3 regions of the Streptomyces siamensis genome follow, and region 1 is predicted to be linked to each of the others. Evidence: riboswitches for the same ligand, from Rfam matches in the RefSeq annotation. Region 1 holds a riboswitch; each other region holds the start of a gene.
What was found. Region 1 has a riboswitch for S-adenosylmethionine ahead of ABEB03_RS45350 (putative leader peptide). Riboswitches for the same ligand answer to the same signal wherever they lie in the genome.

Region 1 (10,125 bases):
CACGAGACGCTCTCCGGGGTGCGGGCGGCGCCCGCGGTCGTGGCCCTGCCGCGGCCCGCCCTGCGCGCGGACGGCGGCTGCCAGGGCGTCAGCACCCGTCGCAGCAGTACCAGCAGGGAATCGGCCACGACGGCGAGGACCGCGGTGGTGACCACCGAGTTCACCGCCAGGACCGGCCGGTGGTAGAACATCGCGGTGGTGAGCAGATTGCCGAGCGCCCCCTGGTTGCCGATCAGCGCGCCGACGCTGACCAGGCTGATGCTGGAGGCGGTCGCCACGCGCAGCCCCGCCGTGATCGCCGGTACGGCGATGGGCAGTTGGACCTGGAAGTACCGGCGTACGAGGCCGATGCCCATCGCCGCCGCGGCCGCGTTCGTCTCCTCGGGGACCGACCGGACGCCGTCGACGACCGACGGGACCAGGATCACCAGGCTGTACAGGGACAGCGGGATCATCACCGTGAGCCGGCTCAGCCCGGTGTAGTCGATGAGCACCACGAAGAAGGCCAGCGACGGGATCGCGTAGAGCACGGTGGTGACCCACAGCACCGGCGCGTAGACCCAGTTGAAGCGGACGCACAGCAGGCCGATCGGCAGTGCCAGCAGCAGGCCGACCAGTACCGGGATCAGGGCCTCCTGCATGTGCCAGGAGATCAGGCCGAGATAGCTGTGCTGGAGGTCGCTCGGTATGTCGAAGAAGCCGTTCATCGCGCGGCCTCGACCTGGGACGGGCCCGGCTCGGGGTCCGCGGCCCGCCGCCGGCGCGCCGCACGGATCGCGGCGGCGATGGTCTCCTGTCCGACGACCCCGAGCACCTGTCCCGCGCCGTCCACCGCGACCGCCTGACCGGTGGGCGACAGCACCGCCCGGTCCAGTGCGACCCGCAGCGAGTCGCGGCCCACCTCGAAGGTCTGCCCGTGCGGCTCCAGCGCCTCGACCTCACCGCCCCACGCCGTGGGGTCGGCCCAGCCCAGCGGCCTGCCGCCGGCGTCGGTCACCAGCACCTGCGCGGGCGTGTCCGCGCGCCCCGCGATCTCCTGCCAGTCGGAACCCACCGGGAAGACCGCCGTGCGGTCGAGCGTGAGCTCACGGGTGGACAGGAAGGACAGCCCGCGGATGCCCCGGTCGGCGCCGAGGAACTCCTCCACGAACGCGTCGGCGGGCGACGAGAGCAACTCGTCGGGCGAGGCGAACTGGGCGAGCCTGCCCCCGGTGCGCATCACGGCGACGCGGTCCCCGACGGTGATCGCCTCGTCCATGTCGTGCGTGACGAACACGATGGCCTTGCCGAGTTCCTCCTGGATGCGGAGCAACTCCTCCTGAAGGCCGCGCCGGACGACCGGGTCGACCGCGGAGAACGGCTCGTCCATGAGCAGGACCGGCGGGTCGGAGGCCAGCGCGCGGGCGACGCCGACGCGCTGCTGCTGACCGCCGGAGAGCTGATAGGGGTAACGGCGGGCCATGCCCGGGTCGAGGCCGACCCGCTCCATGAGTTCGGCCGCGCGGGCTCGGGCGCGCTCCTTGGACCAGCCGAGGAGCCGCGGGACCGTGGCGATGTTGTCCAGGATCGTGCGGTGCTGGAAGAGCCCGGCGTTCTGGATGACGTAACCCATGGACCGCCGCAGCGCGTTGACGGGCCGGCTGCGGATGTCCTCGCCGTTGACCCGGATCGTTCCGCTGCTGGGTTCGACCATGCGGTTGATCATGCGCAACGTGGTGGTCTTGCCGCAGCCCGAGGGTCCGACGAGAACGGTGATGGAGTGGTCCGGTATCTGGAGGGAGAGGCGGTCGACGGCCACCGTGCCGTCGGCGTACCGCTTGCTGACATCTTCGATGGCTATCAAGAGTCGGAACCCTTCGGGAACGGCTTCGCTCGTACGTGGCGCGATCGTGTGTACGAGGGTGCGTAGTCTAGTCAGTTGATGTTCGATCGCGATTGCCGCAGGTGAAGGATTCGCTGGGCGGGACGGGTTTCGTCACCCGTCGCGGCGGGTTCGCGGGGTGAGCTGACACCGGGCACCCCGGAAGGCGGGGTGCTCGCCGAGACGGCGCGCGTAGGCGTCGAGTCGGGGATGCCGGGCGAGGGTGTCGGCCGGGACGCCGGCCGCGCCGGTCTGGGTGAGCGCCGCCCACAGATCCACGTCCGCGGCGGTCAGCCGACGGCCCAGAACATATGGATACACGGCCAGTCGGCGGTCCAGCGGCGCCAGCGCCGTGGACAGGACGTCCGCCGACGCGGCCGGCGTGACGTCACGGTCCAGGAGCCGGGACAGCGCGTCGATGTCCGCGGCGAGTGCTGCCGGGCGCAGCGTGGTGACGTAGGCGGCGTCGCCCCCGCCCGCGAGGCCCGCGAGATCACGCAGGATGTCGGGGGTGTGATTGCTGACGACGCGTCCGCTCCAGCGGTCGCACAGCGTAGGGGCGGTCAGCGGGCCCTCGTAGTGGTGCCAGGTGGCCTCGTAGGCGCGGCGCAGCCCGGCGAACGCCTCGGGTGTCGCGGCGGGATCCGCCAGGACCGTGGTCGCCACCGAGTCCTGCAGGCCCAGCAGGCGCAGGGTCACGGACAGCCGCAGCGAGCGCGGACAGTCCTGCGACAGGTACAACTCGTAGCGGTGGGGCGCCGGGTAGAAACCTCCGGCGACTCCCTCTCCGATGCGGCTGCGGATGCGCGGTGCGCGGGCCGGCCCCGACGGCGCCCCGCCCCGGGGACGGAGGCCGGGCAGGGACACGGCCGGGCCCGGGTCCCCGGGGAGCGGGCAACAGGGCGCCGGGGCACCGGGGTTGGAGGTGCTCGCGTCGGCCGCGGCGCCGCCGCATGTACTGGAGATCCCTGAATCCGAAGCGCGCGACGATGTCTTGGGCATGACTCTCCCTGGGAACGACGAGGTCCCGGCCCCGCCCGTGGGCGGCGGCCGTGGAGGAACGGAGTGACTGCGCTTGCGTACCGGCTCGACGCGGCCGGTCTAGTAGGCGCTGGAGACCCGCTGCAGATCGATGTGCAGACGTCTCGTCAGATCGTTCCTGGGCATTCCCACCGGTCCCGCTCCAGGGTCCGCGCTCCTGCGCGACCACGCTTGCCCCACCACGCCGGCGGGACCCGGTCGTCACCCGGGGCACCCCGTCGCGGTGGAAGGGTTGCCTGTCAGCGGGCCGGGGCCGATCACCGCGTCGCACGGAAGAACCGAGTGACGAGGCGCTGACAATCGTGACCGTCCCCGTCAGTCTCGGCGGGCTCCCCGGAGCCGTCAAGAAGGCGTGGACCGGGTCTCACCAGGTGGTCATCCTGGCCGCCCGGCGTTGACATCGGTTTCCGGAAGTGCCTAACTTACGCCGCAGATCGGTCATGAGTGTCAGCGACAAGCCCTGGCTCGCTGTCCGGCAACCCTCCTGTCGCGGTGGGGTGCCCCAGGTGAGGACCGGACCGGAAGACCTTCGGTAAGCGCGAGCGCCCACGGGCGGGAACAGCGATGGAGACGGCGATGCACACAGCTTCGAGGAAGGCCGCACGGCGGCCCCGCGGCTGCGTCCTGCTGTGCGCCGACCGCTGCGTCGACCTGCTCCGTGTCAACAGCGCACTGTGTAGCGCCCCGGGCTGTGCCCGCTGTCAAGGCTGACGGCGTTCTGAATCCCTGACGCGCACCGCTGAGCGGTGTGCCCTCTGTCCGCCCAGCCCCCGGTACCGGCGTCCTCCCGCAGTCCGTCGTCCGCGGCCGTCCCACGGCGCCGCGCCGACGTCGCGCCCGCACGCCCGCCCCGGGGTGTCCCTCTTTGCTGGAGCACCCATGAGTGAACCCCCCGGCGCCGCCGTGTCTCTCGCCGAGGCACCGCCCGCCCACCCCCCGGCGAAACCGCTCACGGCCCAGCGGGTCCTGCCGCTGCGCAGGCCGGGCCGCTGGATCGGCACGGCCGTCGTCCTGGTCCTGCTCGCCCAGATCGTCCACGGCCTGGCCACCAACCCCTTCTACCAGTGGGACCGCTTCCGCTACTGGTTCCTGCGCCCCACGATCCTCGACGGCCTCGTCATCACCCTCGAAGTGGCCGCGCTCAGCGCCGTGCTGGGACTGCTCGGCGGGGTCCTGCTCGCCCTGGCCAGGCTCTCCGGCAGCCCGGTGCTGCGCGCGGTGAGCTGGCTGTACACGTGGCTGTTCCGCTCCGTGCCGCTGATCGTCGTGCTGATCTTCCTCTACAACTTCAGTGCCTTGTACAAGACGTTGAGCCTCGGCGTCCCGTTCGGCCCTGCCTTCGTCAGCTTCGACGAGTCGCGGCTCGCCACCGACATGGCGGTCGCCGTCATCGGACTCAGCCTCAACGAGGCCGCGTACGCCTCCGAGGTCGTCCGCGGCGGCATCCTCTCCGTCGACCAGGGCCAGCACGAGGCGTCCGCCGCGCTCGGCCTGCCGAAGGGCTACCAGTTCACCCGCATCGTGTTCCCGCAGGCCCTGCGGTCCATCACCCCGAACTACGTCAACCAGCTGATCGGCCTGATCAAGGGCACGTCCCTGGTCTTCTACGTCTCGCTGCTCGACCTGTTCGGCTCCGTGCAGACGATGGGCAGCACCTACCCCGGCGACATCGTGCCGCTGCTGCTGGTCGCCACGGTCTGGTACCTGATCCTGACGAGCGCCGTGTCCGTCGTCCAGTTCTACGTCGAGCGGTACTTCGCCCGGGGCGCGACGCGCACCCTGCCGCCGACCCCCCTGCAGAAGGCGCGCGCCGGCCTCGGGGACCTGCGGGCCCGGCTGCGCAAGGAGGCCGCCGTATGACCACCGCATCGACCCTCGAAGCGAGCCCCGCCGCCCTGGAGGTGCACGACGTGCACAAGTGGTACGGCACCCAACGGGTCCTCGACGGCATCGACCTGACGGTCCGTCCGGGCGAGGTCACGGTGATCCTCGGCCCGTCCGGCTCCGGCAAGTCGACGCTGCTGCGGGTGATCAACCACCTGGAGAAGCCCGAGGTCGGACACGTCAGCGTGAACGGCGAGCTCATCGGCGTACGCCGGCACGGCCGACGGCTGAAGGAGCTCGGCGAGCGGGCGATCCTGGCCCAGCGCAGCCGGATCGGCTTCGTCTTCCAGAACTTCAACCTGTTCCCCCATCTGACCGTCCTCGACAACGTGGCCGCCGCGCCCGTCGCCACCGGGAAGCTGAGCCGGCCCGCGGCCCAGGAACTCGCACGCGAACTCCTCGGCCGGGTGGGCCTCGGCGACAAGGCGGGCGCCTACCCGCGCCAGCTGTCCGGCGGCCAGCAGCAGCGCGTGGCGATCGCCCGCGCCCTCGCGCTGCGCCCGGGGATCATCCTGTTCGACGAACCGACCTCGGCACTCGACCCCGAACTCGTCGGCGAGGTCCTGGCCGTCATCAAGGACCTGGCGACCAGCGGCACCACCCTCGTGATCGTCACCCACGAGATCGGCTTCGCCCGCGAGGTCGCCGACCGGGTCGTCTTCGTCGACGGCGGCCGCATCGTCGAACAGGGGCCGCCCGGCCAGGTGCTGGACGCGCCGCGCCACGAGCGGACCCGGGACTTCCTCAGCAAGGTGCTCTGACCCGCACCCCCGCACCACTCCCTGACACCTCCCGGCGTGCCCCACCGCTCCCACGCACCACCCGGCGTCAGGCCCCCCACCGTCACGTCACGCCCACCCTCACTCAGCGACAAGGACAGCCATGCCTACGCACTTCTCCCGACGCAGCCTGATACGCGGGCTCACCGCGGCCACCGCGGTCGTCTCCCTGGCCGCCTCCATGAGCGCCTGCGGAGGCGACAGCGACGCCGCGACCACGACCGACGCCGCGGGCACGGTGACCGTGGGCCGGCTGTCCAACGGCGCCGCGAAGACAGCAGAGTTGAAGGTCACCGAGGTGAAGTCGATCAGCAAGGAGCTGCCCGCGTCGGTCCGCCGCAGCGGCAGGCTGACGATCGGCGTCGGAGCCCTGCCCGACGGCTTCCCGCCGCTCGCCTACGTCGGCTCGGACCAGAAGACCCTCACCGGCGCGGAACCCGACTTCGGCCGTCTGGTCGCCGCGGTGCTCGGGCTGGAGCCGGAACTGAAGAACTCCACCTGGGAGAACATGTTCGTCGGCATCGACAGCGGCAAGGTCGACGTCGCGTTCGCCAACATCACCGACACCGAGGAGCGCAAGAAGAAGTACGACTTCGCGTCCTACCGCAAGGACGACGTCGGCTTCGAGGTGCTCAAGTCGAGCAAGTGGAACTTCGGCGGCGACTACCGCAACCTGGCCGGCAGGACCGTGGCCGTCGACAACGGCACCAACCAGGAGAAGATCCTCCTGGAGTGGCAGACCAAGCTCAAGCAGGAGGGCAAGCAGCTCACCGTCAAGCACTTCGCGAGCAAGAACAGCACCTATCTGGCGCTCAACGGCGGGAAGATCGACGCCTACTTCGCGGCCAACCCCGGAGTCGCCTACCACGTGACCCAGACCGCCAAGTCGCCCACGCCGACGCGCAGCGCAGGCACCTTCTCCGGCGCCGGGGCCTCGCTCCAGGGCCTGATCGCCGCGACGACGAAGAAGGACAGCGGCCTGGCCGAGCCGATCGCCGACGCCGTCAACCACCTGATCGAGAACGGTCAGTACGCGAAGTGGCTGTCCGCCTGGAACCTCTCGAACGAAGCCGTCACCACCTCCGAGGTCAACCCGCCCGGACTGCCCCTCGACAACTCCTGAGCAGGGGCTCACGTGTTCCGGAACAGACGGCGCGATCCCGGTGTTGAACACCGCGACGACACGATGCCGGCGCGGCCCCGGGCCCGCCGGACCGGCAGGACGGAGGCGACGGAGATGCCAGGGACGTCCCGTCTCCGTACGCCGGTGATCGCCCCGCGCCGCCGCGTGCGCCTCCACTCGCGGCCGCACATCGACCTCCAGCGCGTGGCCGCCGCGCTCTGTCGTCCCTGACCTGTCACCCAGCCGCCGGGCCCGCGCCGCCGCGGGCCCGGTGATCTCGTACGGTCGATCAGGAAGGCACCCCTCCGTGTCCTCAGCGTCTTCGTTGCCCGCTTCCTCTTCCTCTGCCCTCTCCGCACCCGTCGCCGACTCCTCCGAAGGCACCGGGGTGCTGCACCTCGCCGTCGCGCTCGACGGCGCGGGCTGGCACCCCGCCGCCTGGCGCGAACCGGTGGCCCGCCCGCGCGACCTGCTCACCGCCTCGTACTGGGCCGACCTGGTCACCGAGGCCGAGCGCGGCCTGCTCGACTTCGTGACCATCGAGGACGCCCTCGGGCTTCAGTCCTCGCGCTTCACCGAACCCGACGCGCGCACGGACCAGGTCCGCGGCCGTCTCGACGCCGTGCTCACCGCGGCGCGCGTCGCACCCCTGACCAGCCACATAGGACTGGTGCCGACCGTGGTGGCCACACACACGGAGCCGTTCCACATCTCCAAGGCGATCGCGACCCTCGACTATGTGAGCACCGGCCGCGCCGGCCTGCGGGTGCAGGTGTCCGCGCGCAGGAACGAGGCCGCACACTTCGGTCGCCGTGCCTTCCCCGCGTTCCGCTTCGAAGACCTGGAGAGCCCGGCCGTCAGAGAACTGAGCACCGAGCTCTTCGACGAGGCCGCCGATCACGTCGAGGTGGTGCGCCGGTTGTGGGACAGCTGGGAGGACGACGCGGAGATCCGCGACGCCGTGACCGGCCGCTTCATCGACCGCGCCCGGCTCCACTACATCGACTTCGAGGGCAGGCACTTCAGCGTCAAGGGCCCGTCCATCACGCCCCGTCCGCCGCAGGGCCAGCCTCTGGTCAGCGCGCTGGCCCACGAGACCGGGACGGGCGCGCCGTTCCGGCTGCTGGGCCGCTCCACCGATCTCGGCTACGTCACCCCGCACGACGCCGGACAGGCGCGCGCCGTCGTCGCCGCGGTCCGCGCGGAACAGGACGCGGCCGGACGCGCCGCGCAGCCCCTGCATCTCTTCGGCGACCTGGTGGTGTTCCTGGACGACGACGAGTCCACCGCGGTGGCCCGCCGTGAGCGCCTCGACTCGCTCGCGGGACAGCCGTACACGAGCGACGCCCGCATCTTCACAGGCACTCCCGCTCAACTGGCGGATCTTCTCCAGGAGCTGGGGGAGGCGGGCCTGTCCGGGTTCCGGCTGCGGCCCGCCGTCGCGGGGCACGACCTCCCGGCGATCACCCGGGGCCTGGTCCCCGAACTCCAGCGCCGCGGCGCATTCCGGAAGGAGTACGAGGCCGCCACCCTGCGCGGACTGCTGGGCCTCGCCCGCCCCGCCAACCGCTACGCCGTCACCGTCTGAGCCGGAGGGACCGTACGACCATGAGCAAGCCCCTGAAGCAGATCCACCTGGCCGCCCACTTCCCCGGCGTCAACAACACCACCGTATGGAGCGACCCGGACGCCGGAAGCCACATCGAGTTCAGCTCCTTCGCCCACTTCGCGCGCACCGCCGAACGCGCCAAGTTCGACTTCCTGTTCCTGGCCGAAGGACTGCGGCTGCGTGAACAGGGCGGCGAGATCTACGACCTGGACGTCGTGGGCCGGCCCGACACCTTCACCGTGCTCAGCGCGCTCGCCGCCGTCACCGAACGCCTCGGCCTCACCGGCACCATCAACTCGACGTTCAACGAGCCCTACGAGGTGGCCCGCCAGTTCGCCAGCCTCGACCACCTCTCCGAGGGGCGGGCCGCCTGGAACGTCGTCACCTCTTGGGACGCGTTCACCGGCGAGAACTTCCGCCGCGGCGGCTTCCTGCCGCAGGAGGAGCGGTACTCCAGGGCGAGGGAGTTCCTGAGCACCGCGCACGAGCTCTTCGACTCCTGGCGTGGCGACGAGATCGTCGCCGACCGGGCGAGCGGCACCTTCCTGCGCGACGCGCGGGCCGGAGCGTTCGTGCACCGGGGACAGCACTTCGACATCGAGGGGCAGTTCAACGTCCCGCGCAGCCCCCAGGGCCGCCCGGTGATCTTCCAGGCCGGGGACTCCGACGAGGGCCGCGAGTTCGCCGCGGCCGACGCCGACGCCATCTTCAGCCGCTACAGCACGCTCCGGGAGGGCCAGGCGTTCTACACGGACGTCAAGAACCGGCTCGCCCGCTACGGCCGCCGCCACGACCAGCTGCTGATCCTGCCCGCCGCCACCTTCGTCCTGGGTGACACCGACGAGGAGGCGCGGGAGAAGGCCCGGGAGGTACGCCGCCTCCAGGTCAGCGGCGCCACCGCGATCAAGCACCTGGAGTTCGTCTGGAACCGGGACCTGTCCGCCTACGACCCGGACGGCCCGCTGCCCGACATCGACCCCGACCTCGGCGAGCACACCGTCGCCCGGGGCCGCGCCCAGGTACGGATGTACCGCGACCCGCTGGCCACCGCCCGTGAATGGCGCGAGAAGGCGGCAGCCAACAACTGGTCGATCCGAGACCTGGTCATCGAGACCGGCAGCCGCCAGTCCTTCGTGGGCACCCCGGCGACCGTCGCCGAGACCATCGACTCCTTCGTCCAGGCCGACGCCGCCGACGGCTTCATCCTCGTCCCGCACATCACGCCGGGCGGCCTCGACGCCTTCGCCGACACGGTGGTCCCGCTGCTCCAGGAACGCGGGGTCTTCCGCACCGAGTACGAGGGCACCACCCTGCGCGACCACCTCGGTCTCGACCACCCCGACGCGGAGGCGCCGGGTCAGCGCGTCGCGTCCTGAGACCACCGGCCCCGTTCCTGACGGGGCGCCCCCACCCGAGGGACCGGAGTGCATGGATCGACTTCCGCGCACTCCGGTCCATTTGTCTGGACCAGCTGCCATGATGCGGGCCAGGCAAGTCCTCACCGAGAAGACGGGGGAGCGACGCATGAACGGATCGGTCCGGGCTGCCCGGGCACTCGCGTGCGCGGGGGTACTGGCGCTCAGCGCCTGCGGAGGGGGCGGGGACGGGGGAGAGGACGCCCACGCCGGAGGGACGACGGCGAGCCCCACGGAGTCGGCGGCGAACGACTTCGGCTGTCTCGCGGGCAAGCAGCTGAAGAAGTCCACGACGTTCGAGGACACCGAGGGCAACGAGGTCGACGGCTACGAGACGGGCACCGGCACCACCGGCATCGTCCTGTCCCACCAGTCGAACAACGATGTGTGCTCCTGGATCCCGTCCGCCGACG
Region 2 (10,125 bases), on a different contig from region 1:
AGGTCCGGGCGCAGCTCGCGCAGCATGCCGGGCACCAGACACAGGTGGTAGTCCTGCACGATCACCACGGCACCCTCGGCCGCGGTGTCGGCCAGCGCCTCGGCGAACGCGCGGTTGTACGTCTCGTAGGCGGCCCACCGGCGCCGGAACTCCGCGTCGAAGACCGGCTCCAGGGGCGTCTGGTAGAGCATGTGGTGCACGAACCAGAGGACCGAGTTCGCGATGCCGTTGTAGGCGTCGGCGTGCACCTCGGCGTCGATGTCGAGCATGCGTACGCCCTCCTCGGCGACCCCGCGGCGCACCGCCTCGCGGTCGCCGTCGCCGAGCGCCGAGCACACCCACAGGGCGCCCGCGTCCGGACCGATCGCGGAGAGGCCGGAGACCAGCCCGCCGCCTCCCCGCCTGGCGTGCAGCGAACCGTCCTCGCGCACCTCGTACGAGACCGGGCCGCGGTTGGACGCGACGAGAATGCGGTGGGCAGCGCCCTGCGCAGAAGCCGTGGAAGCCATACGCCTCAACCTAGCCCGGCCCGGAAACGCTCAAACGTACGGACGACGGTACGAACAGGCCGTATACGACCGGCGGAGTCGGTCACTCCGTGTTTTCGCAGACCGGGGCTATGCCACTTTGCGTGACTGGTATTCGGCGATGTCCGCCATCGGTGGCCGCTCCTCCGTGTCGACGGAGTAGGTGCGCGGCTCGAAGCCGTCCTCGCCCCGCTCGAACTGGGTGAGGGCCGGGCGGACGAGGTGCCCGCGGGCCAGCCGGAGCTGTGCGGTGCGGTAGATGGCGGCGGCCATCCGGCCGAGCGCCTGGCCGTCCTGGTGACGGTGCTTGCGGACGCCGACGTCGACCTGGGCGAGGGCGTCGAGGCCCACCAGGTGCAGCGCGTCGACGAGCATGCCCAGTTCGACGCCGTACCCGACGGGGAACGGCAGCTGTTCGAGCAGGGAGCGGCGGGCCGCGTACTCGCCGCCCAGCGGCTGGACGAAGCCCGCGAGTTGCGGCCAGTGCATGTTGAGCAGGGGACGGGCCATGAGCTCGGTGACACGGCCGCCCTGGCCGGCCGCCGCCGTCGCTCCGGACGCGGAACCGTCGGACACGGTCAGCGGCCGGTCGTACATGGCCTTGACGAGGTCCACACCCGGTTCGGTGAGCAGCGGGCCGACGATCCCGGTGACGAAGTCCGAGGAGAACTCCTTCAGATCGGCGTCGATGAAGCAGATGACGTCCCCGCTCGTCACGAGCAGCGACCGCCACAGCACCTCGCCCTTGCCGGGCACGGCCGGGATGCGCGGCAGGATGTCGTCGCGGTGCACGACCCGCGCGCCCGCGGCGGCGGCGACCTCGGACGTGCGGTCCGTGGAGCCGGAGTCGACGACGACGATCTCGTCGACGAGGGGGACCTGTTCCATCAGGTCGTGGCGGATGATCGCGACGATGTCGCCGACCGTCTCCTCCTCGTCGAGGGCGGGCAGGACCACGCTGACCGTCGAACCGGTGGCGCGTTTCGCGGCCATGAGCTTGTGGAGCGGGCGATCGGACACGGACCAGGAGCGTGTGCCCAGCCAGCGCTCAACTTCTTCCAGCACAGTCTGCGGCTCCTCACTGTTTGATCACATGCTCTCATCGGCATGCCCGCCGTGGCAGCGGCTGATCGGCTAGGGCCGTCTCGCGGTTCGGACGACAGGTTCAACTGTCCTGGCCGTCGGTTACAGTCTTGAACAACGCGGGTGACCATCGCATGTCCTGGATCGTCGGCGCGTAAGCAGTTCAATAGTCAAACAATCAAATACCGCTCATCCAGAGGGGCAGAGGGATACGGCCCGATGAAGCCCCGGCAACCCTCCAGCCGGTCTCGTACCGATCGACGTCTCGATCGCACCGCGAGGCTCCCGGCTTGGGAAGGTGCCAAATCCGTCTCACGGCGAGATGCGTCGTGAGGAAGATGAGGAGAAAGGGCCTCGCCTCCATGGCTGCGCAGACAGTTGCAACCACCACGAACTCCGTCGACCTCGGTCCCGCCGCCGCCCTCTCGTGCCGGGAGTGCGGCCACCGCGTGCCCCTCGGCCCGGTCTTCGCCTGCGAGGAGTGTTTCGGCCCGCTGGAGATCGCGTACGACTACTCGGCCTACGACACCGAGGAACTCCGCAAGCGCATCGAAGCGGGCCCCGCGAACATCTGGCGCTACGCGCCCCTGCTGCCCGTCCCCGCGGACGTCGCCGAGAAGCCGAACATCAACCCCGGCTGGACCAAGCTCGTCAAGGCCGACAACCTCGCCCGCGAACTGGGCGTGACCGGCGGCCTGTACGTGAAGGACGACTCCGGCAACCCGACGCACTCCTTCAAGGACCGCGTCGTCGCGCAGGCCCTGGAGGCCGCCCGCGCCTTCGGCTTCACCACCCTGTCCTGCTCCTCCACCGGCAACCTCGCCGGCGCCGTCGGCGCCGCCGCGGCCCGCGCCGGCTTCCGCTCCTGCGTGTTCATCCCGCACGACCTGGAGCAGGGCAAGGTCGTCATGGCCGCGGTCTACGGCGGCGAACTCGTCGGCATCCAGGGCAACTACGACGACGTGAACCGCTTCTGCTCCGAGCTGATCGGCGACCCGGCCGGCGAGGGCTGGGGCTTCGTCAACGTCAACCTGCGCCCGTACTACGCGGAGGGCTCCAAGACCCTCGCCTACGAGATCTGCGAGCAGCTCGGCTGGAAGCTCCCGGACCAGCTGGTCGTCCCGATCGCCTCCGGCTCCCAGCTCACGAAGATCGACAAGGGTCTCCAGGAGCTGATCAAGCTCGGCCTCGTCGAGGACAAGCCGTACAAGATCTTCGGCGCCCAGGCCGAGGGCTGCTCGCCGGTCTCCGTCGCCTACAAGGCCGGGCAGGACGTCGTCCGCCCGCAGAAGCCGGACACCATCGCCAAGTCGCTGGCCATCGGCAACCCGGCCGACGGTCCGTACGTGCTCGACATCGCGCGGCGCACCGGCGGTGCGGTGGAGGACGTGAACGACGAGCAGATCGTCGACGCGATCAAGCTGCTGGCGCGCACCGAGGGCATCTTCGCGGAGACGGCCGGTGGTGTGACCGTCGGCGTCACCCGCAAGCTGATCGAGAACGGTCTGCTCGACCCGGCCCTGACCACGGTCGTGCTGAACACCGGCGACGGCCTCAAGACCCTGGACGCGGTGGCCTCGGACACCGGCCTGACCGCGACCATCCGCCCGAACCTGGACTCCTTCCGAGAGGCTGGCCTCGCATCATGAGCGTCAACGTCCGCATCCCCACCATCCTGCGCACCTACACCGGCGGCCTGGCCGAGGTGAGCGCCGAGGGCGCGACCCTCGCCGAGGTCATCGCCGACCTGGAGAAGAACCACACGGGCATCTCCGCGCGCGTCCTGGACGACCAGGGCAAGCTGCGCCGCTTCGTCAACGTCTATGTCAACGACGACGACGTGCGGTTCGAGCAGGGTCTCGAGACGGCGACGCCTGACGGTGCGGGCGTGTCGATCATCCCGGCCGTCGCCGGAGGCTGACCCCCGAGCGGTGACATGCCGGCCTGGGCGCGAGGCCCGCGGACGGACGTCACCGAGAGTGAGATCGTTACCGAGGGTAATGCCCATCACCGAGAGTTCATCGAATTGCCCCCTCCGTGAGAGAAACGGAGGGGGCAATTCTGCATGGTTGAGCACGGTACAGTTGGGGAACCCGCTTGGCATTTCATGCCGGACGCATATGAGTACCTGTGCGGCACCCGACAAGAAGTAGCCAAAGTGCCCCGCCTTTTTGAGCCGTTTATGGCATTTACGGGGCCCGACTTGCCCTGAATCTTCGCACATTCTCCGCATATTCCCGATCGGCCGTGCCCAGAATTCTCGTCCGATTGACCTGTTGCAGACGGCAGTTGGGCAGATACATTCAGCCGCGGTCGACGCGTTCCGGCGCACACCCCCAACCGTTGGGGGGTGAGGTCTGACCCGGATCCGCGAAGTGTGGATCTGTGCAAGGGCCAGTAATAGGGGAGTTAGGCATGGCTCAGGGCACCGTCAAGTGGTTCAACGCGGAGAAGGGGTACGGCTTCATCGCGGTCGACGGTGGTGCGGATGTATTCGTCCACTACAGCGCGATTCAGATGGACGGCTACCGCACCCTTGAAGAGGGCCAGCGGGTCGAGTTCGAGATCTCGCAGGGTCAGAAGGGGCCGCAGGCGGACATGGTCCGTTTGGCTGCCGGCTGAAGCACGCGCCGACTGATTGTTCGACGTGACGAAGGGCTCGTATCCCCATGGGGTACGGGCCCTTCGGTCTGTCCGCGGCGCGGGGGCCGTCCCGTGGTCCGCTCCCGTGCGCCCCTGTGTTCACCTGGGGATCCGCTGGAGCCGCTTGCACTCGACAGGGGCGAGTGCTAATCATTGGCGTTAGCACTCTGAAGGTGAGAGTGACAACGAAGGACCGGGTCGGTGAGGCCCGCAGGCCGGGTGGGGCAAGGAACCACGAGGCATGCAGGCCGTCCGTCGCGGGCGCCAGCGCGGTCCTGTGAGCTTTCCACCCCAGTCCGGGAGGACCACTTCACATGGCCAAGATCATCGCGTTCGACGAGGAGGCACGGCGCGGCCTTGAGCGCGGTATGAACCAGCTCGCCGACGCCGTCAAGGTGACCCTCGGCCCCAAGGGCCGCAACGTCGTCCTTGAGAAGAAGTGGGGCGCCCCCACGATCACCAACGATGGTGTGTCCATCGCCAAGGAGATCGAGCTGGAGGACCCGTACGAGAAGATCGGCGCCGAGCTGGTCAAGGAAGTCGCGAAGAAGACCGACGACGTCGCCGGTGACGGTACGACGACCGCGACCGTCCTCGCCCAGGCCCTGGTCCGCGAGGGCCTGCGCAACGTCGCCGCCGGCGCCAACCCGATGGCCCTCAAGCGCGGCATCGAGAAGGCCGTCGAGGCCGTCTCCGGTGCGCTGCTCGAGCAGGCGAAGGATGTCGAGACCAAGGAGCAGATCGCTTCCACGGCCTCCATCTCCGCCGCCGACACCCAGATCGGCGAGCTCATCGCCGAGGCGATGGACAAGGTCGGCAAGGAAGGCGTCATCACCGTCGAGGAGTCCCAGACCTTCGGTCTGGAGCTGGAGCTCACCGAGGGTATGCGCTTCGACAAGGGCTACATCTCGGCGTACTTCGCCACCGACATGGAGCGTATGGAGGCCGTCCTCGACGACCCGTACATCCTGATCGCCAACTCGAAGATCAGCAACGTCAAGGACCTGCTGCCGCTCCTCGAGAAGGTCATGCAGTCCGGCAAGCCGCTGCTGATCATCGCCGAGGACGTCGAGGGCGAGGCCCTGTCGACCCTGGTCGTCAACAAGATCCGTGGCACCTTCAAGTCCGTCGCCGTCAAGGCTCCGGGCTTCGGTGACCGCCGCAAGGCCATGCTCGGCGACATCGCCATCCTCACGGGCGGCGAGGTCATCTCCGAGGAGGTCGGCCTCAAGCTGGAGAACGCGGGTCTGGACCTGCTGGGCCGTGCCCGCAAGGTCGTCATCACCAAGGACGAGACCACGATCGTCGACGGCGCCGGCTCTGCCGACCAGGTCGCCGGCCGGGTCAACCAGATCCGTGCCGAGATCGAGAACTCCGACTCGGACTACGACCGCGAGAAGCTCCAGGAGCGTCTGGCGAAGCTGGCCGGCGGCGTGGCCGTCATCAAGGCCGGTGCCGCCACCGAGGTCGAGCTCAAGGAGCGCAAGCACCGCATCGAGGACGCCGTTCGCAACGCGAAGGCGGCCGTCGAGGAGGGCATCGTCGCCGGTGGTGGCGTGGCCCTGCTCCAGGCCTCCCAGGTGTTCGAGAAGCTGGAGCTCGACGGTGACGAGGCGACCGGCGCCAACGCCGTGAAGCTCGCGCTGGAGGCCCCGCTCAAGCAGATCGCCGTCAACGGCGGCCTCGAGGGCGGCGTCGTCGTCGAGAAGGTGCGCAACCTGGCCGTCGGCCACGGTCTGAACGCCGCGACCGGCGAGTACGTCGACATGATCGCCGAGGGCATCATCGACCCGGCGAAGGTGACCCGCTCTGCCCTGCAGAACGCCGCCTCCATCGCCGCGCTGTTCCTCACCACCGAGGCCGTCATCGCCGACAAGCCGGAGAAGGCCGCCGCGGCCGCTCCGGGCGGCATGCCGGGCGGTGACATGGACTTCTGATCGACCCCGGTCGATCACCGTCCTTCGTTCCGAGGGCGGCACCCTTTCAAGGGTGCCGCCCTCGGGCGTTTTCGGGTGCGCGGTCCGGCTGTGTCCCCGCCTGAGCGTGGTCGGGATCACAGGTGTCGTGCGGGCGCGGCGGAATGCGGGGCCGGGGTTCGCGGGTTGTCGTGGAGGGGTGGTTGATGCATGTGCACATACCACCCGGAATGTCCCGCTCGGCGTCAGAGTGACGCCTCTCCGACCCCACCCGAGGAGACCGCTCCGTGAGCGACACCGCCGCCTCCCGCGCCGCAGAGATCCTGTCCCGGCCCGTTTCCCTGAACGGGCTGACCGTCCCCAACCGGATCGTGATGGCCCCGATGACCCGCATGTTCTCCCCCGGTGGAATCCCGGGCGAGGACGTCATCGGCTACTACGCCCGCCGCGCCGCCGCGGGCGTCGGCCTCATCGTCACCGAGGGCACCTACGTGGGCCACGACTCGGCCGGGCAGAGCGACCGGGTGCCGCGCTTCCACGGTGCGGAGCAGCTGGAGGGCTGGACGAAGGTCGCCGACGCCGTGCACGCGGCGGGCGGCACGATCGTGCCCCAGCTGTGGCACATCGGCATGGTCCGCAACGCGGGCGAGCCGCCGTTCGCCGACGCCCCCGCGGTCGGTCCCTCCGGACTCACCTCGGCCGGCGCGGACGTCACCGGCAAGGCCATGACCCAGCAGGACCTCGACGACGTCGTCGAGGCGTTCGCCGAGTCCGCCGCCGCCGCGGAGCGCATCGGCTTCGACGGCGTCGAACTGCACGGCGCGCACGGCTACCTCATCGACCAGTTCCTGTGGGAGGGCACCAACCGCCGCACGGACGCCTACGGCGGCGACCCGGTGGCGCGCGCGAAGTTCGCGGCCGAGATCGTGGCCGCCGTCCGCGCGGCGGTCTCGCCGGACTTCCCCGTCATCTTCCGCTACTCGCAGTGGAAGCAGCAGGCGTACGACGCGCGGCTCGCCGAGACGCCGGAGGAGCTGGACGCGATCCTCACGCCGCTCGCCGCGGCCGGCGTGGACGCCTTCCACGCCTCCACCCGCCGTTACTGGCTCCCGGAGTTCGACGGCTCGGACCTGAACCTGGCCGGCTGGACGAAGAAGCTGACCGGCAGGCCCACCATCACCGTCGGCTCGGTGGGCCTGGACGGCGACTTCATCAAGGCGTTCCAGGGCGAGGGCGCCCCGGTGGCCGGCCTCGACAACCTGCTGGACCGCCTGGAGCGCGACGAGTTCGACCTCGTCGCCGTCGGCCGCGCGCTGCTCCAGGACCCGGAGTGGGCGGCGAAGGTCCTCGACGGACGGTTCGAGGAGCTGGCGCCGTACGACGCGTCGGCGCTGCGCTCGCTGAGCTGAGGTCCGCTCCGCGGCGGCCCCGGCGTACGACGCCGGGGCCGCCGCGGGCGGTCGGGCCCCGGTGGGTCAGTGACGCGCCTTCACCTCGCCGACGAAGGCGGCCCAGGCCGGAGCGGGGAAGACGAGCACCGGGCCGTCGGGGTTCTTGGAATCCCGGACCGGTACGAGGGTGGAGTGACCGTCGGCCACCTCCAGGCAGTCGCCGCCACTTGCTCCGCTGTAGCTCGACTTGCGCCAAGTGGCCACGCTCAGGGCGTTATCAGGGCTGTTCCACATGGGCGTAATCCTCTGCCACCGAGTCGACCAGGGCCAGGGATTCCTGCGCCGAGAGTGCACTTGCCCCGAGAAGGTGGAAGGTCAGGTCGTGGTGGGCCACTGACGCCGGATCGTCCTCCAACCGTCCTGTGCCCAGCCCTTGGAGGTAGGCGAGCGGGGGTGCGTCTTCGAAGGTCATCAGCTTGAGGGGGCCCTCCATGGCCATGTGGGCTCCCGCCGTGAACGGCAGCACCTGCACGATGATCCGGTGCCTGCGTGCGAGCCCCGTGATGTGGCGCAGCGCCTCGGCCATGACCGGTGCGCTGCCCACCTTCCGGCGTAGTACGGCCTCGTCCAGAATCGCCCACAGCAAGGGCGTCGTCGGATCGTCGAGAAGACGGGCCCGCTCCAGGCGAGTGGCGACCAAGTCGTCGATGGTGTCCTCTGTGGTGGTCGGGCGACCTCCGCGAAACATGGCTCGCGCGTACCCGTCTGTCTGTAAGAGCCCGGGGATCAACAGGGGCGCATACTCCCTGATCGCCGTGGCGATCGCCTCCGCCTCCGCCGCCTCCGCGAAGTGGTCGGGGTACTTGGACTTGGCGAGAGCCTTGCAGTTGCGGGCGAAGAAGCCGTTCGTGCCGAGGATCTCGTCTATCTGGACGGCGTATTCGAGGTGGAGGCGGCGGGTCCCGGCCTCCAGCTGGCCGATGAAAGAGCCGCTGACGAAGAGCGGTTCGCCCAGCTCGGCCTGGCTGAGGCCGGCGTTCTCGCGGGCATGCCGCAGCTCCGCGCCGATCATGGCCCGGGGCGACGCGGACGGGTCGAGGTCCTTGGGGCGTCCTGGCATGGCAACTCCCTGTCGCGCAGGAGGGGTTGTTGATGTGCCGTCTTCGGCCAGGTTAGAGAGCGGTCGGCCACGCTGTGTGCCGAACGTCGATACTCGGAGTGAAGGAAAGCGGTGCCGCCGGGCGAGGGCTACAGATTCCCCATCGGCTCGATGTCGACCCGGACGGGCGTGCCCCAGATGCGCAGGACCTCGTAGTCGGTGAACTCGTGGACCAGGCGGTAGGCCATGCCCGGGTGGGGCGTCCTGCGCTCGGCGGCGAGATAGCGCTCGGCCTCGTGGCGGTCGCGGCGCGGGGTGCCGCACAGCTGCCATTCCTGGCCGTTCCACACCTCCGGGAGCCAGCGCTGCTGGGGCTGGGGGCGGTCGCCGCGCACGCCGTAACGCGAGGTGGCGCGCTCGGGGGACTCGTCGGGGCCGGGGCGGCGGGCGCGTCCGTACGCGTCGTTGACCTCGGTGCGGCGGGCGGTGCGGCGCCGGGTCTCGCAGAGCAGGCACAGATCGGGGGCGCCCTCGTCCACCGGCCCGTTCGGATGCTCGGAGCAGCGCGTCGCGGGCGCCGCGGTCGTCACCGTCTCGTCGAGCAGGTCCAGCGCCCGCTTCAGGTCCGCCTTGACCTCGTGCAGCTTCGCGTCGGGCGTGTCGGCGGTGAGCGCGTCGCCGTGCTCGCCGAGCAGGCGAAGGGCCCGGCCGAGGGCGGTCAGCTGTGCGTGGTTCATGGCTCCACCCTCGCACGCGCCACCGACAATCCGGCGAGGCCGTAGAAATAGGTGGCCACGAAGCCGACGACGTACCCCGTGAGCAGGCCGCCCGCGTAGACCGCCGCGGCGAGGACCGGGCCCCGGCTGCCGTTCAGGAGCGGGAACAGCGCCCAGCCCGAGGGGCCGATGGCCGTGGAGCCGACCTTGTCGCCCAGCATCGAGAAGAACCCGACGAAGGCACCGCCCGCGGCGCCGCCCGCGCAGGCCGTGACGAAGGGGCGGCCGAGCGGCAGGGAGACGCCGTAGATGAGGGGTTCGCCGACGCCGAGGAGGCCGGCGGGCAGGGCCGACCTGATCGTCGTGCGCAGCGACGTGTCGTGACGCAGCCGGACGTAGACCGCGAGGGCCGCGCCGACCTGGCCCGCGCCCGCCATCGCCAGGATGGGCAGCAGGACCGTGTAGCCCTGCTGCTCGATGAGGGTGGTGTGGATGGGGATCAGCGCCTGGTGCAGGCCCAGCATCACCAGGGGGAGGAACAGGCCGCCCAGGACCAGGCCCGCGAGGGCGCCCGTGTGGTCGAGGAGCCAGTTCGCCGCCGTACCGATGGCCGCGGCCAGTTCACCGGCCGCGTACATCAGGCCGTAGAGCGTCACCAGACCGGTGATCAGGACGGTGAGCGTCGGGGTGACGAGGACGTCCAGCGCGTCCGGGACCCGGCCGCGGATCCACTTCTCCACGTACGTGCCC
Region 3 (10,125 bases), on a different contig from region 1:
CCCTGGAAGAAGTGGCGCGAGGGAAGCGCCGTCGTGGGCGGCACCCCCGATGCCCCCGCTCCGGCGGAGAAGGCCCGCCTGCGCCCAGAGTCCGTGTGACGTCCGGGCGCCGGGCGGGAGCCCGCCTCTCAGGCGCCCAGAAGAGCCTTACGGCGCAGCAGGGAGGCCAGCGAGGCCGCAAACTCCACCGGGTCCACCGGATGGGTCACGGCCGCCTCCGCGCGGCTCCACGTGGCCAGCCAGGCGTCCTGGGGCCGGCCGATCAGCACGAGCACGGGCGGGCAGTTGAAGACCTCGTCCTTGATCTGCCGGCACAGACCCATGCCGCCCATCGGCACGGCCTCGCCGTCCAGCACACAGACGTCGATGCCGCCCTTGTCGAGCTCGCGGACGACGGCGGCCGGCGTCGCGCACTCCACGAACTCGACGGCGGGTACGTCGGGAGCGGGCCTGCGCCCGGTTGCGAGCCGCACCTGTTCGCGGGTGTTGGAGTCGTCGCTGTAGACCAGCACCGTGGCGGTCGGCTGCATTCTTCCTCCGAGACGTCGGCGTCGTACGGACATGAAGCGGTCGGGCTGATCGCTCAGGCCCCGATGCGCGGATGCTACTCCCTTGAACACCTCGTCAACACCGGTTCGGACAGGCCTTCGATGGGCCATATGGGCTGGACACACCCCATCAACACTCCGAACGGCACCCCCCGGGGTGAGGGCGGGATAAGCGACCGACATAATGTCGGTCGTGGCGACAGCAACGACAGTAGAAACCGGGCACGCGCACCCGTCGGTCAATCGGCCGAACCTCACCAGCGTCGGAACCATCATCTGGCTGAGTTCCGAGCTGATGTTCTTCGCGGCCCTCTTCGCGATGTACTTCACCCTGCGATCGGTGACCGGGCCGGAGCACTGGAAGGAAATGGCGTCCAGCCTGAACTTCCCGTTCTCCGCGACGAACACCACGATCCTGGTGCTCTCCTCTCTGACCTGCCAGCTCGGCGTCTTCGCCGCCGAGCGCGGGGACGTGAAGAAGCTCCGGATGTGGTTCGTCGTCACCTTCATCATGGGTGCGATCTTCATCGGCGGTCAGGTCTTCGAGTACACCGAGCTGGTCAAGAAGGACGGGCTCTCGCTCTCCTCCGACCCGTACGGCTCGGTGTTCTACCTGACCACCGGTTTCCACGGACTGCACGTGACGGGCGGCCTGATCGCCTTCCTGCTGGTCCTCGGCCGCACCTACGCGGCCCGGAGGTTCACCCATGAGCAGGCGACCGCCGCCATCGTCGTGTCCTACTACTGGCACTTCGTCGATGTCGTCTGGATCGGCCTCTTCGCCACGATCTACATGATCAAGTAGCCGGGCCCACCGCCCGACACATCCAGAAGCATCGACGCAGAAGATCCTGACACCGGGGTAATCCGTGAAAAAGCTCTCCGCACGACGACGCCATCCGCTGGCGGCGGTCGTCGTCCTACTCCTCGCGCTGGCGGCCACCGGGGGGCTGTACGCCGCGTTCGCACCCGCGGGCAAGGCGCAGGCCGATGAAACCGCCCAGTCCCTCGCCATCGACGAGGGCAAGAAGCTCTACGCCGTGGGCTGCGCAAGCTGCCACGGCACCGGCGGTCAGGGCACCACCGACGGGCCGAGCCTCGTGGGCGTCGGCGCCGCGGCGGTCGACTTCCAGGTCGGCACCGGCCGTATGCCGGCCCAGCAGCCGGGCGCGCAGATCCCGAAGAAGAAGGTCATCTACTCGCAGGCCGAGATCGACCAGCTGGCGGCGTACATCGCTTCGCTCGGCGCCGGTCCCGCGATCCCGACCAAGAACCAGGTCAGCCCCGAGGGGGCGGACATCGCCGCGGGTGGCGAGCTCTTCCGCACCAACTGCGCCCAGTGCCACAACTTCACCGGCAAGGGCGGCGCGCTGACCCACGGCAAGTTCGCGCCCAGCCTGGAAGGTGTCGACCCGAAGCACATCTACGAGGCCATGCAGACCGGCCCGCAGAACATGCCTTCCTTCCCCGACACGACGCTGTCGACGAAGAACAAGCAGGACATCATCGCGTACCTCGACGCGGTCAACGGTGACGACACCGAGAGCCCCGGCGGCCTCGAACTGGGTGGCCTCGGGCCGGTCAGTGAGGGCCTGTTCGGCTGGGTGTTCGGTCTCGGCGCGCTGATCGCCGTCGCCGTCTGGGTCGCCGCTCGGACCGCAAAGGCCAAGAAGTCATGAGTAGCCAAGACATTCCAGAAGAGAACCTGCCCGCTGCGCAGGACGCCGACGAGCACGCTCCCGGCACGGTAGCCCTCGCGGACGAGACGAACCCGTTCGCGGACCCGGGCCTGCCGCCCCACGAGCACCGCATCCAGGACATCGACGAGCGGGCCGCCAGGCGGTCCGAGCGTACGGTCGCCTTCCTGTTCACGCTGTCGATGCTGGCGACCGCCGGCTTCATCGCGTCGTACGTGACGATCCCGAGCGACAAGTCGATCTACGTCTTCCCGATCGGGCACGTCAGCGCGATGAACTTCGCGCTCGGTCTGACCCTCGGCGTGGCGCTGTTCACGATCGGCGCGGGCGCGGTCCACTGGGCCCGCACCCTGATGTCCGACGTCGAGATCATCGACGAGCGCCACCCGATCACGGCGGAGCCCGAGGTCAGGGCCAAGGTCCTGGCCGACTTCAAGCAGGGCGCCAAGGAGTCCGCGCTCGGCCGCCGCAAGCTGATCCGCAACACGATGTTCGGCGCGCTGGCCCTGTTCCCGCTCTCCGGTGTGGTGCTGCTGCGCGACCTCGGTCCGCTGCCCGGCACCAAGCTCCGCCACACGCTGTGGTCCAAGGGCAAGCTGCTCGTCAACATGAACACGAACGAGCCGCTGCGTCCCTCGGACGTCGCCGTCGGCTCGCTCACCTTCGCCAAGCCCGAGGGCCTGGAGGAGCACGACGAGGACTTCCAGAAGGAGATCGCCAAGGCGGCCCTGATGATCGTCCGGCTCCAGCCGGAGAACATCAAGGACAAGCAGGAACTCGAGTGGTCCCACGAGGGCATCGTGGCCTACTCGAAGATCTGCACCCACGTCGGTTGCCCGATCTCCCTGTACGAGCAGCAGACGCACCACGTCCTCTGCCCGTGCCACCAGTCCACCTTCGACCTCTCCGACGGTGCCCGAGTCATCTTCGGCCCGGCCGGTCACGCCCTGCCGCAGCTGCGCATCGGCGTGAACGACGAGGGCTACCTCGAGGCGCTCGGCGACTTCGAAGAGCCCGTCGGTCCTGCATTCTGGGAGCGCGGATGAGCACTACCACGACCTCCGACTCGCGCTCGCGCGAGAAGGCGCCCGCGGGTGAGCGGGTAGCCGACTGGGCCGACGGCCGCCTGGGGATCTACTCCCTGGCCAAGGCCAACATGCGCAAGATCTTCCCCGACCACTGGTCGTTCATGTTGGGTGAGGTCTGCCTCTACAGCTTCATCATCATCATCCTCACGGGTGTGTACCTGACGCTGTTTTTCCACCCGTCGATGAACGAGGTGGAGTACCACGGCAGCTACGTCCCGCTGCAGGGCCAGCTGATGTCCGAGGCGTTCAACTCGACCATGCACATCTCCTTCGATGTGCGCGGTGGTCTGCTGATCCGGCAGATCCACCACTGGGCGGCGCTGATCTTCCTCGCCGGCATGTTCGTGCACATGATGCGCGTGTTCTTCACGGGTGCGTTCCGCAAGCCCCGTGAGGTCAACTGGGTCTTCGGATTCCTGCTGTTCGTCCTGGGCATGTTCACCGGCTTCACCGGCTACTCGCTCCCGGACGACCTGCTCTCCGGCACCGGTGTCCGCTTCATGGAGGGCGCGATCCTGTCCGTGCCGATCGTCGGCACGTACCTGTCGTTCTTCCTCTTCGGCGGCGAGTTCCCGGGCGGCGACTTCGTGGCCCGCTTCTACTCGGTGCACGTGCTGCTGCTGCCGGGCATCATGCTCGGCCTGGTCGTCGGCCACCTGATCCTGGTCTTCTACCACAAGCACACGCAGTTCGCGGGCCCCGGCAAGACGAACAACAACGTCGTCGGCATGCCGCTGCTGCCGGTCTACATGGCCAAGGCCGGAGGCTTCTTCTTCCTGGTCTTCGGTGTCATCGCGGCCATCGCGGCGATCGCCTCGATCAACCCGATCTGGTCCCTGGGCCCGTACCGTCCGGACCAGGTGTCCACGGGCGCCCAGCCCGACTGGTACATGGGCTTCTCCGAGGGTCTGATCCGTGTCATGCCCGGCTGGGAGATCAACTTCTGGGGTCACACGCTCGTCCTGGGCGTGTTCATCCCGCTGATCATCTTCCCGCTGGTCCTGGTCGCGATCGCGGTCTACCCGTTCATCGAGTCCTGGGTCACCGGCGACAAGCGCGAGCACCACATCCTGGACCGCCCGCGCAACGTCCCGACCCGGACCGCGTTCGGTGCCGCCTGGATCAGCTGGTACTTCGTCCTGCTCGTCGGTGGTGGCAACGACCTCTGGGCCACGCACTTCCACCTGTCGATCAACTCGATCACCTGGTTCGTCCGGATCGCGTTCTTCGTCGTGCCGGTGCTGGTCTTCCTCGCCACCAAGCGGATCTGCCTCGGCCTCCAGCGCCGCGACCGGGACAAGGTGCTGCACGGCCGCGAGTCGGGCATCATCAAGCGCCTGCCGCACGGTGAGTTCATCGAGGTCCACGAGCCGCTCAGCCAGGACGCGCTGCACACGCTCACCGCGCACGAGCAGTACAAGCCGGCCGAGATCGGCCCGACGGTCGACGAGAACGGTGTCGAGCGCAAGGTCAGCGGCCCGGAACGGCTGCGCGCCAAGCTGAGCAAGGGCTACTACGGGGAGGACAACCAGATCCCCAAGCCCACGGTCGAGGAGTACAAGGAGATCACGAGCGGCCACGGCCACCACTGATCACCTACCGACCCTGCTGATCGCCACGGCTGGAGCCCCGTCCATTGCATGGACGGGGCTCTTTGCCGTCCTCCGGGCTGGATAGGGTGGAGCCTGCCGGTACGTGCGTGCGTACCCGCCTTTTGTACGTGTCTACGAACCCAGGAGCGGCATATGAGTGCTGTGACCCCCGCTGGAGGCGACATCGCGGCGGGCCGTTCCTGGCCCGAGGTACTGAACGGCCTGCTCGACGGCCGCGACCAGAGCGCCGACGACACGGCGTGGGCGATGGACCGCATCATGCGCGGCGAGGCGACGGACGCGCAGATCGCGGGCTTCGCGGTGGCGCTGCGTGCCAAGGGCGAGACGGTCGAGGAGATCTCCGGACTCGTCCGGACGATGTACGAGCACGCCAACGTGATCGAGGTGCCGGGCCCGGCGGTGGACATCGTCGGGACGGGCGGCGACGGCGCGAAGACGGTGAACATCTCCACGATGTCCGCGATCGTGGTCGCCGGGACCGGGGCCAAGGTCGTCAAGCACGGCAACCGGGCCGCGTCGTCGGCCTCGGGCGCCTCGGACGTCCTGGAGAAGCTCGGCGTCAATCTGGAACTGACGCCGAAGCGGGTCGCCGAGGTGGCCGAGGAGGCCGGGATCACCCTCTGCTTCGCCGTGAAGTTCCATCCGGCGCTGCGTCACGTGGCCGCCGCGCGCGGCCAGCTGGGGATCCGGACGACGTTCAACATCCTCGGCCCGCTGACCAACCCGGCACGGGTGAAGGCCCAGGCCGTCGGTGTGGCGGACCCGCGCATGGCGCCCATCGTGGCCGGTGTCTTCGCCGAGCGGGGCAACTCCTCACTGGTCTTCCGCGGCGACGACGGACTCGACGAGCTGACCACGACGTCGACGTCGCGCGTCTGGGTCGTGCGCGACGGCAAGGTGACCGAGGAGCGCTTCGACCCGCGCGACGTCGGGATCGAGCTCGTCCCGGTGGAGGCCCTGCGCGGCGCCGACGCCTCGTACAACGCGGACGTCGCGCGACGGCTGCTGAACGGCGAGCGCGGTCCCGTGCGGGACGCGGTCCTGCTGAACTCGGCGGCGGCGCTGGTGGCGCTCTCGCCGGGCGACGCGCCGCTGACGGAGCAGATCCGTGCCGCCATGGCGCAGGCGGCCGAGTCGATCGACTCGGGGGCCGCGAAGCGGGCCCTCGACCGGTGGGTGCGGGTCAGCAACGCCTGACCGCCGCCGTCCGTACCCGATGTGACACAGGGCGCAGTCCGGATCCTGGACTGCGCCTTGCACGTCGAAGATCTTCTGGCAAGATGCTGTACCAGGTCATGAGCGACAGCCATCAGGCCCCGGCCGGCTGTCCGGCAACCCTCCGTCCGTGGCGGGGTGCCCCGGGTGAAGACCAGGCCGTAGGCAGCGAGGTCTACGGCAAGCGCGGACCCCTCGTGTCACCAGGGGTCCTGGTCGTTCGAGGGAGCCTTCTGTGAGCAAGCGAATGCGATAGGGCGTCGAGCCCCGCCTCCGCGTACCCCTTTCACCTTTTCCCGCGTCGAGCCGTACCTCCGTGTACCGGCCGCGCGGTGATTCCGCCTGCCTCTCACAGGAGCTCGCCATGTCTGTCACCACCGTTGCCGCCGACCAGTCCGTTTGTGCCCCTCTGGCCGTTCTCGGGCGAGATGTCACCGTCCCCCTCGTGACGGGCGGCGAGGTCACCTACGCCGCGCTCGACTACGCCGCCAGCGCCCCCGCCCTCCAGCGGGTGTGGGACGACGTCGCCGCGTACGCCCCGTACTACGGCAGCGTGCACCGCGGGGCCGGCTACCTCTCGCAGCTGTCCACCGACCTGTTCGAGAACGCCCGCCGGACGGTCGCCGAATTCCTCGACTGCCGCTCCGACGACCAGCTCGTCTTCACCCGCTCCACCACCGACTCGCTCAACCTGCTCGCCGCCACCCTTCCGGCCGACTGCCAGGTCTTCGTCTTCGAGACCGAGCACCACGCCTCGCTGCTGCCCTGGCGGGACGCGCGCGTCACGTACCTGAACGCCCCGCGCACCCCCGAGCAGGCGGTCGCGACGCTGGAGCGGGCGCTCGCCGACCGCGACCCTTCCCCAAGCTCTCGGCTGCGCTCGAGCAGGGGAGGCCCCTATGGCCCGGCCCTGGTCTGCGTCACCGGCGCCTCGAACGTCACCGGCGAGCTCTGGCCGGTGCGCGAACTGGCCGCCGCCGCGCACGCCCACGGCGCGCGCATCGTGCTGGACGCCGCGCAGCTGGCCCCGCACCACCCGGTGTCGGTGCGGGACCTCGATGTCGACTGGGTCGTCTTCTCCGGGCACAAGCTGTACGCGCCCTTCGGCGCCGGCGTCCTCGCGGGCCGCGCCGACTGGCTTCGGGAGGCCGACCCGTACCTGGCGGGCGGCGGCGCGAGCCGCAAGGTGTCGCGGCGCGAGGACGGCGGTGTGGACGTGGAGTGGCACGACACCGCCGCGCGGCACGAGGCCGGTTCGCCGAACGTCATCGGCGCCTACGCGATCGCGTCCGCCTGCAAGGCACTCACCGAGGCCGGCTTCGACACGCTGGTCGCCCGCGAGCGGCACCTGATCGACACGGTCCGCGCCGGTCTCGCCGGCGTACCCGAGGTACGGGTGCTCTCGCTCTTCGGCGACGACGCCGCGCGCGTCGGTGTGATCTCCTTCGTCGTCGAGGGCTGGAACAGCTCGCACTTCGCCGCGGCGCTCTCCGCCGAGTACGGCATCGGTGTCCGTGACGGCCTCTTCTGCGCCCACCCGCTGGTCAGGACCCTGCTCGGCAGCGACCCGCAGACCCAGGGGGAGTGCGGGGCCCCGGAGGCCGCGCCCGGCGAGAAGTCCCTCAACGCGATCCGCGTCAGCTTCGGCGCGGGTACCCCCGACGAGCACGTCGAGCGCTTCGTCACCGCGGTGAAGGAGCTCGTGCGGGACGGCGCGAAGTGGCGGTACCGCACGGAGGACGGCCGCTGCGTGCCCGCGGTCTGAGCGGGGTTCTCGTCAAAAGGCCGCCCGGCGACCGGGCGGCCCTTCGCACCGAGGTCACACGATCAGGAGTCGAGCCCGATCGCGAACGCCGCCTCCAGGTCGTGCTGCGAGTAGGTGCGGAACGCGACGTGCGTGTCCGTGGCCTCGACGCCCGGGATCTTGCTGATCTTGCCGGGGATGACGTCCGCCAGGTCGTCGTGGGCCTGCACCCGGACCATCGCGATCAGGTCGTACGTACCCGTGACGGAGAAGACCTCGCTGACGGAATCCAGCGCGGCGATCGACTCGGCGATCTCGGGGATCCGGTCCACGCTGGTCTTGATGAGGACGATCGCGGTGATCACGGCTGGTTCTCTCCCTCGGGGGCCGCTGCTGAGGCTCTCACCCTACTCGCGGTCCAACCTGCCCGGTCGCCGCGCCGGGGGTCCGCCGTGCGGCCGGGCCGCCGCCGGGGGCGGGGTCCCCTCGGCGGGCCCGGCGGCCGTCCGGCCGAACCGCAGCCACACGTAGCCGAAGCCCAGTGTGAAGCCCACCAGATGGGCCAGATAGGCGACCCCGGGGCCGCCGTCGTCCTGGCTCGCCGCCAGCCACTGGAGGATCACCCAGAAGGGCAGTACCACCCAGGCCGGGAAACGCAGCGGCAGGAAGAAGAGGAACGGCAGGAGACTGGTCACCCGGGCCGTGGGGAACAGGTACAGGAACGCGCCGAGCACCGCGGAGATCGCCCCGGAGGCGCCGACCAGGGACTGCTGCGACTCCGCGTTGGCCGCGGCGTAGCCGAGGAGCGCGAGATAGCCGCAGCCCACGTAGAAGAGGGCGAACTGCACATGCCCCATGCGTTCCTCGGCCATCAGCCCGAAGACGAAGAAGAAGAGCATGTTGCCCAGGAGATGGAGCCAACTGCCGTGGATGAAAAGGGCCGTGGCGGGGGTCAACGCCTCGCGCGCGGCACCGTCGAACAGATCGCCGGGGACCACGCCCCAACGCCGGAAGTAGGCCCGCTGCGCGGCGGCCAGCGCGTCCCCGGTGCCGTAGACCGGGTTGAGGCCCGACGCCGGGCCGATCACGAAGATCAGACAGCACAGGGCGATCAGCCCGTACGTCACCGGCGCCGACTGACCCCGAACTGCTCTGCCGACCGTCGTACTCCATTTGCTGATCATGGTGCAGAGCATGGCGTAACGGGACGGATGAACACAGACCGCCTCGCCGCGGTGGACGGCGGAGCGTCGGGGAGCCGCCAGGCCGTAGGGTTACGAGCCACATGCACCGGGAGACTGGCGCTGGACGGACACTAGAAGGAAGCGGACTGCCTCATGACGGTTCCCCTGCCGGACGCCAAGACGCGCTGGCGCTGCACTCTCTGCGGCAACCTCACGCGTTTCGACGTGACCCGCTCGTCGAAGGTCGTCGAGTATGTGCACCTCGACCTGGCCGGTGAGCCGAAGGTCGAGGAGCGCGAGGTGGTCAGTGAGACCATCGAGTCGGTCCGGTGCCGCTGGTGCAACGCGGTGGACCAGGTGGAACTGGTGGACAGGCCGGGCGCCGGCTCCTGAGGGAGCGGGCCCCACAGACATTGGGGTGACGGATGGTGGAGACCACAGGCGGGGAGCCGGACGACGGCGCCGCTGAGGTGCTCGACCGCCCGCTGCCCGACGGCGTGCGCCGCCGCGTCGTGCAGATCGTCTCCGACGGCTTCGGCGGGCTGACCGTCGGTGAACTGCCCGCCCAGTTGCGGCAGTATGCGCGGTTCGCCCCCAATCGGCGGGCCAAGTTCGCCGGGAACGCCATGGCGGCGGCCCTGGAGACGGACACGCTGTTCAGACAGCGCATCGCCGAGAAGCTGAGAGAGGCGCAGCCGGAGATCGCCGGTGCCCTCGACTCGGGCGCGCCGCCCCCGGCCGCGGATCCGCTGGACGTGGCGGCCGCGGCCTATGTGCTGCGCCCCACGGGCTGGGTGAAGCTGGTGACCGCCGCCGGCGAGGAGGCCCTGCGGGCGGACGCCGAGCGCGCCGACGAGGAGACCCGGGCCGAGCTGGAGCGGCTGCGGGCGGAGCTCGCCGAGGCCCGCGGTCAGACCAGGGCCGAGACGGAACGGCTGCGCGCGGAGGTGGAGTCGGCGAAGAAGGAAGCGGAATCGCTTCATCGCAAGCTGCGCGGGGCCCTCAGTGACGTCAAGCGCGGCGAGGCGGCCCTGCG

Region 2: linked by a shared signal. The riboswitch ahead of thrC (threonine synthase) and the one ahead of ABEB03_RS45350 (putative leader peptide) in region 1 are both predicted to bind S-adenosylmethionine.
Region 3: linked by a shared signal. The riboswitch ahead of ABEB03_RS08070 (aminotransferase class V-fold PLP-dependent enzyme) and the one ahead of ABEB03_RS45350 (putative leader peptide) in region 1 are both predicted to bind S-adenosylmethionine.

The regions. Positions count from the first base shown of each region.
Region 1 covers NZ_BAABKB010000010.1:32,052-42,176, reverse strand. Annotated here, with positions in the region: gene ABEB03_RS16770 (ABC transporter permease) at 1-707, opposite strand, end outside; gene ABEB03_RS16775 (ABC transporter permease) at 1-3, opposite strand, end outside; gene ABEB03_RS16765 (ABC transporter ATP-binding protein) at 704-1,843, opposite strand; gene ABEB03_RS16760 (glutathione S-transferase family protein) at 1,976-2,728, opposite strand; gene ABEB03_RS45350 (putative leader peptide) at 2,963-3,028, opposite strand; SAM riboswitch class IV at 3,065-3,210, opposite strand; SAM riboswitch class IV at 3,339-3,447, shown strand; gene ABEB03_RS16755 (amino acid ABC transporter permease) at 3,782-4,762, shown strand; gene ABEB03_RS16750 (amino acid ABC transporter ATP-binding protein) at 4,759-5,547, shown strand; gene ABEB03_RS16745 (ABC transporter substrate-binding protein) at 5,669-6,688, shown strand; gene ABEB03_RS45345 (putative leader peptide) at 6,752-6,919, shown strand; gene ABEB03_RS16740 (LLM class flavin-dependent oxidoreductase) at 7,080-8,276, shown strand; gene ABEB03_RS16735 (NtaA/DmoA family FMN-dependent monooxygenase) at 8,297-9,673, shown strand; gene ABEB03_RS16730 (alpha/beta hydrolase family protein) at 9,822-10,125, shown strand, end outside.
Region 2 covers NZ_BAABKB010000005.1:243,320-253,444, reverse strand. Annotated here, with positions in the region: gene ABEB03_RS12900 (alpha,alpha-trehalose-phosphate synthase (UDP-forming)) at 1-509, opposite strand, end outside; gene ABEB03_RS12895 (glucosyl-3-phosphoglycerate synthase) at 618-1,592, opposite strand; SAM riboswitch class I at 1,797-1,955, shown strand; gene thrC (threonine synthase) at 1,973-3,259, shown strand; gene ABEB03_RS12885 (MoaD/ThiS family protein) at 3,256-3,531, shown strand; gene ABEB03_RS12880 (cold-shock protein) at 4,026-4,232, shown strand; gene groL (chaperonin GroEL) at 4,568-6,190, shown strand; gene ABEB03_RS12870 (NADH:flavin oxidoreductase) at 6,457-7,578, shown strand; gene ABEB03_RS12865 (DUF397 domain-containing protein) at 7,645-7,824, opposite strand; gene ABEB03_RS12860 (helix-turn-helix domain-containing protein) at 7,838-8,680, opposite strand; gene ABEB03_RS12855 (hypothetical protein) at 8,809-9,396, opposite strand; gene ABEB03_RS12850 (PTS transporter subunit EIIC) at 9,393-10,125, opposite strand, start outside.
Region 3 covers NZ_BAABKB010000002.1:1,200,720-1,210,844, forward strand. Annotated here, with positions in the region: gene ABEB03_RS08035 (L,D-transpeptidase) at 1-99, shown strand, start outside; gene ABEB03_RS08040 (response regulator) at 129-530, opposite strand; gene ctaE (aa3-type cytochrome oxidase subunit III) at 733-1,353, shown strand; gene qcrC (cytochrome bc1 complex diheme cytochrome c subunit) at 1,418-2,227, shown strand; gene qcrA (cytochrome bc1 complex Rieske iron-sulfur subunit) at 2,224-3,291, shown strand; gene qcrB (cytochrome bc1 complex cytochrome b subunit) at 3,288-4,925, shown strand; gene trpD (anthranilate phosphoribosyltransferase) at 5,079-6,143, shown strand; SAM riboswitch class IV at 6,238-6,354, shown strand; gene ABEB03_RS08070 (aminotransferase class V-fold PLP-dependent enzyme) at 6,526-7,926, shown strand; gene ABEB03_RS08075 (Lrp/AsnC family transcriptional regulator) at 7,989-8,270, opposite strand; gene ABEB03_RS08080 (rhomboid family intramembrane serine protease) at 8,313-9,089, opposite strand; gene ABEB03_RS08085 (hypothetical protein) at 9,243-9,482, shown strand; gene ABEB03_RS08090 (NYN domain-containing protein) at 9,515-10,125, shown strand, end outside.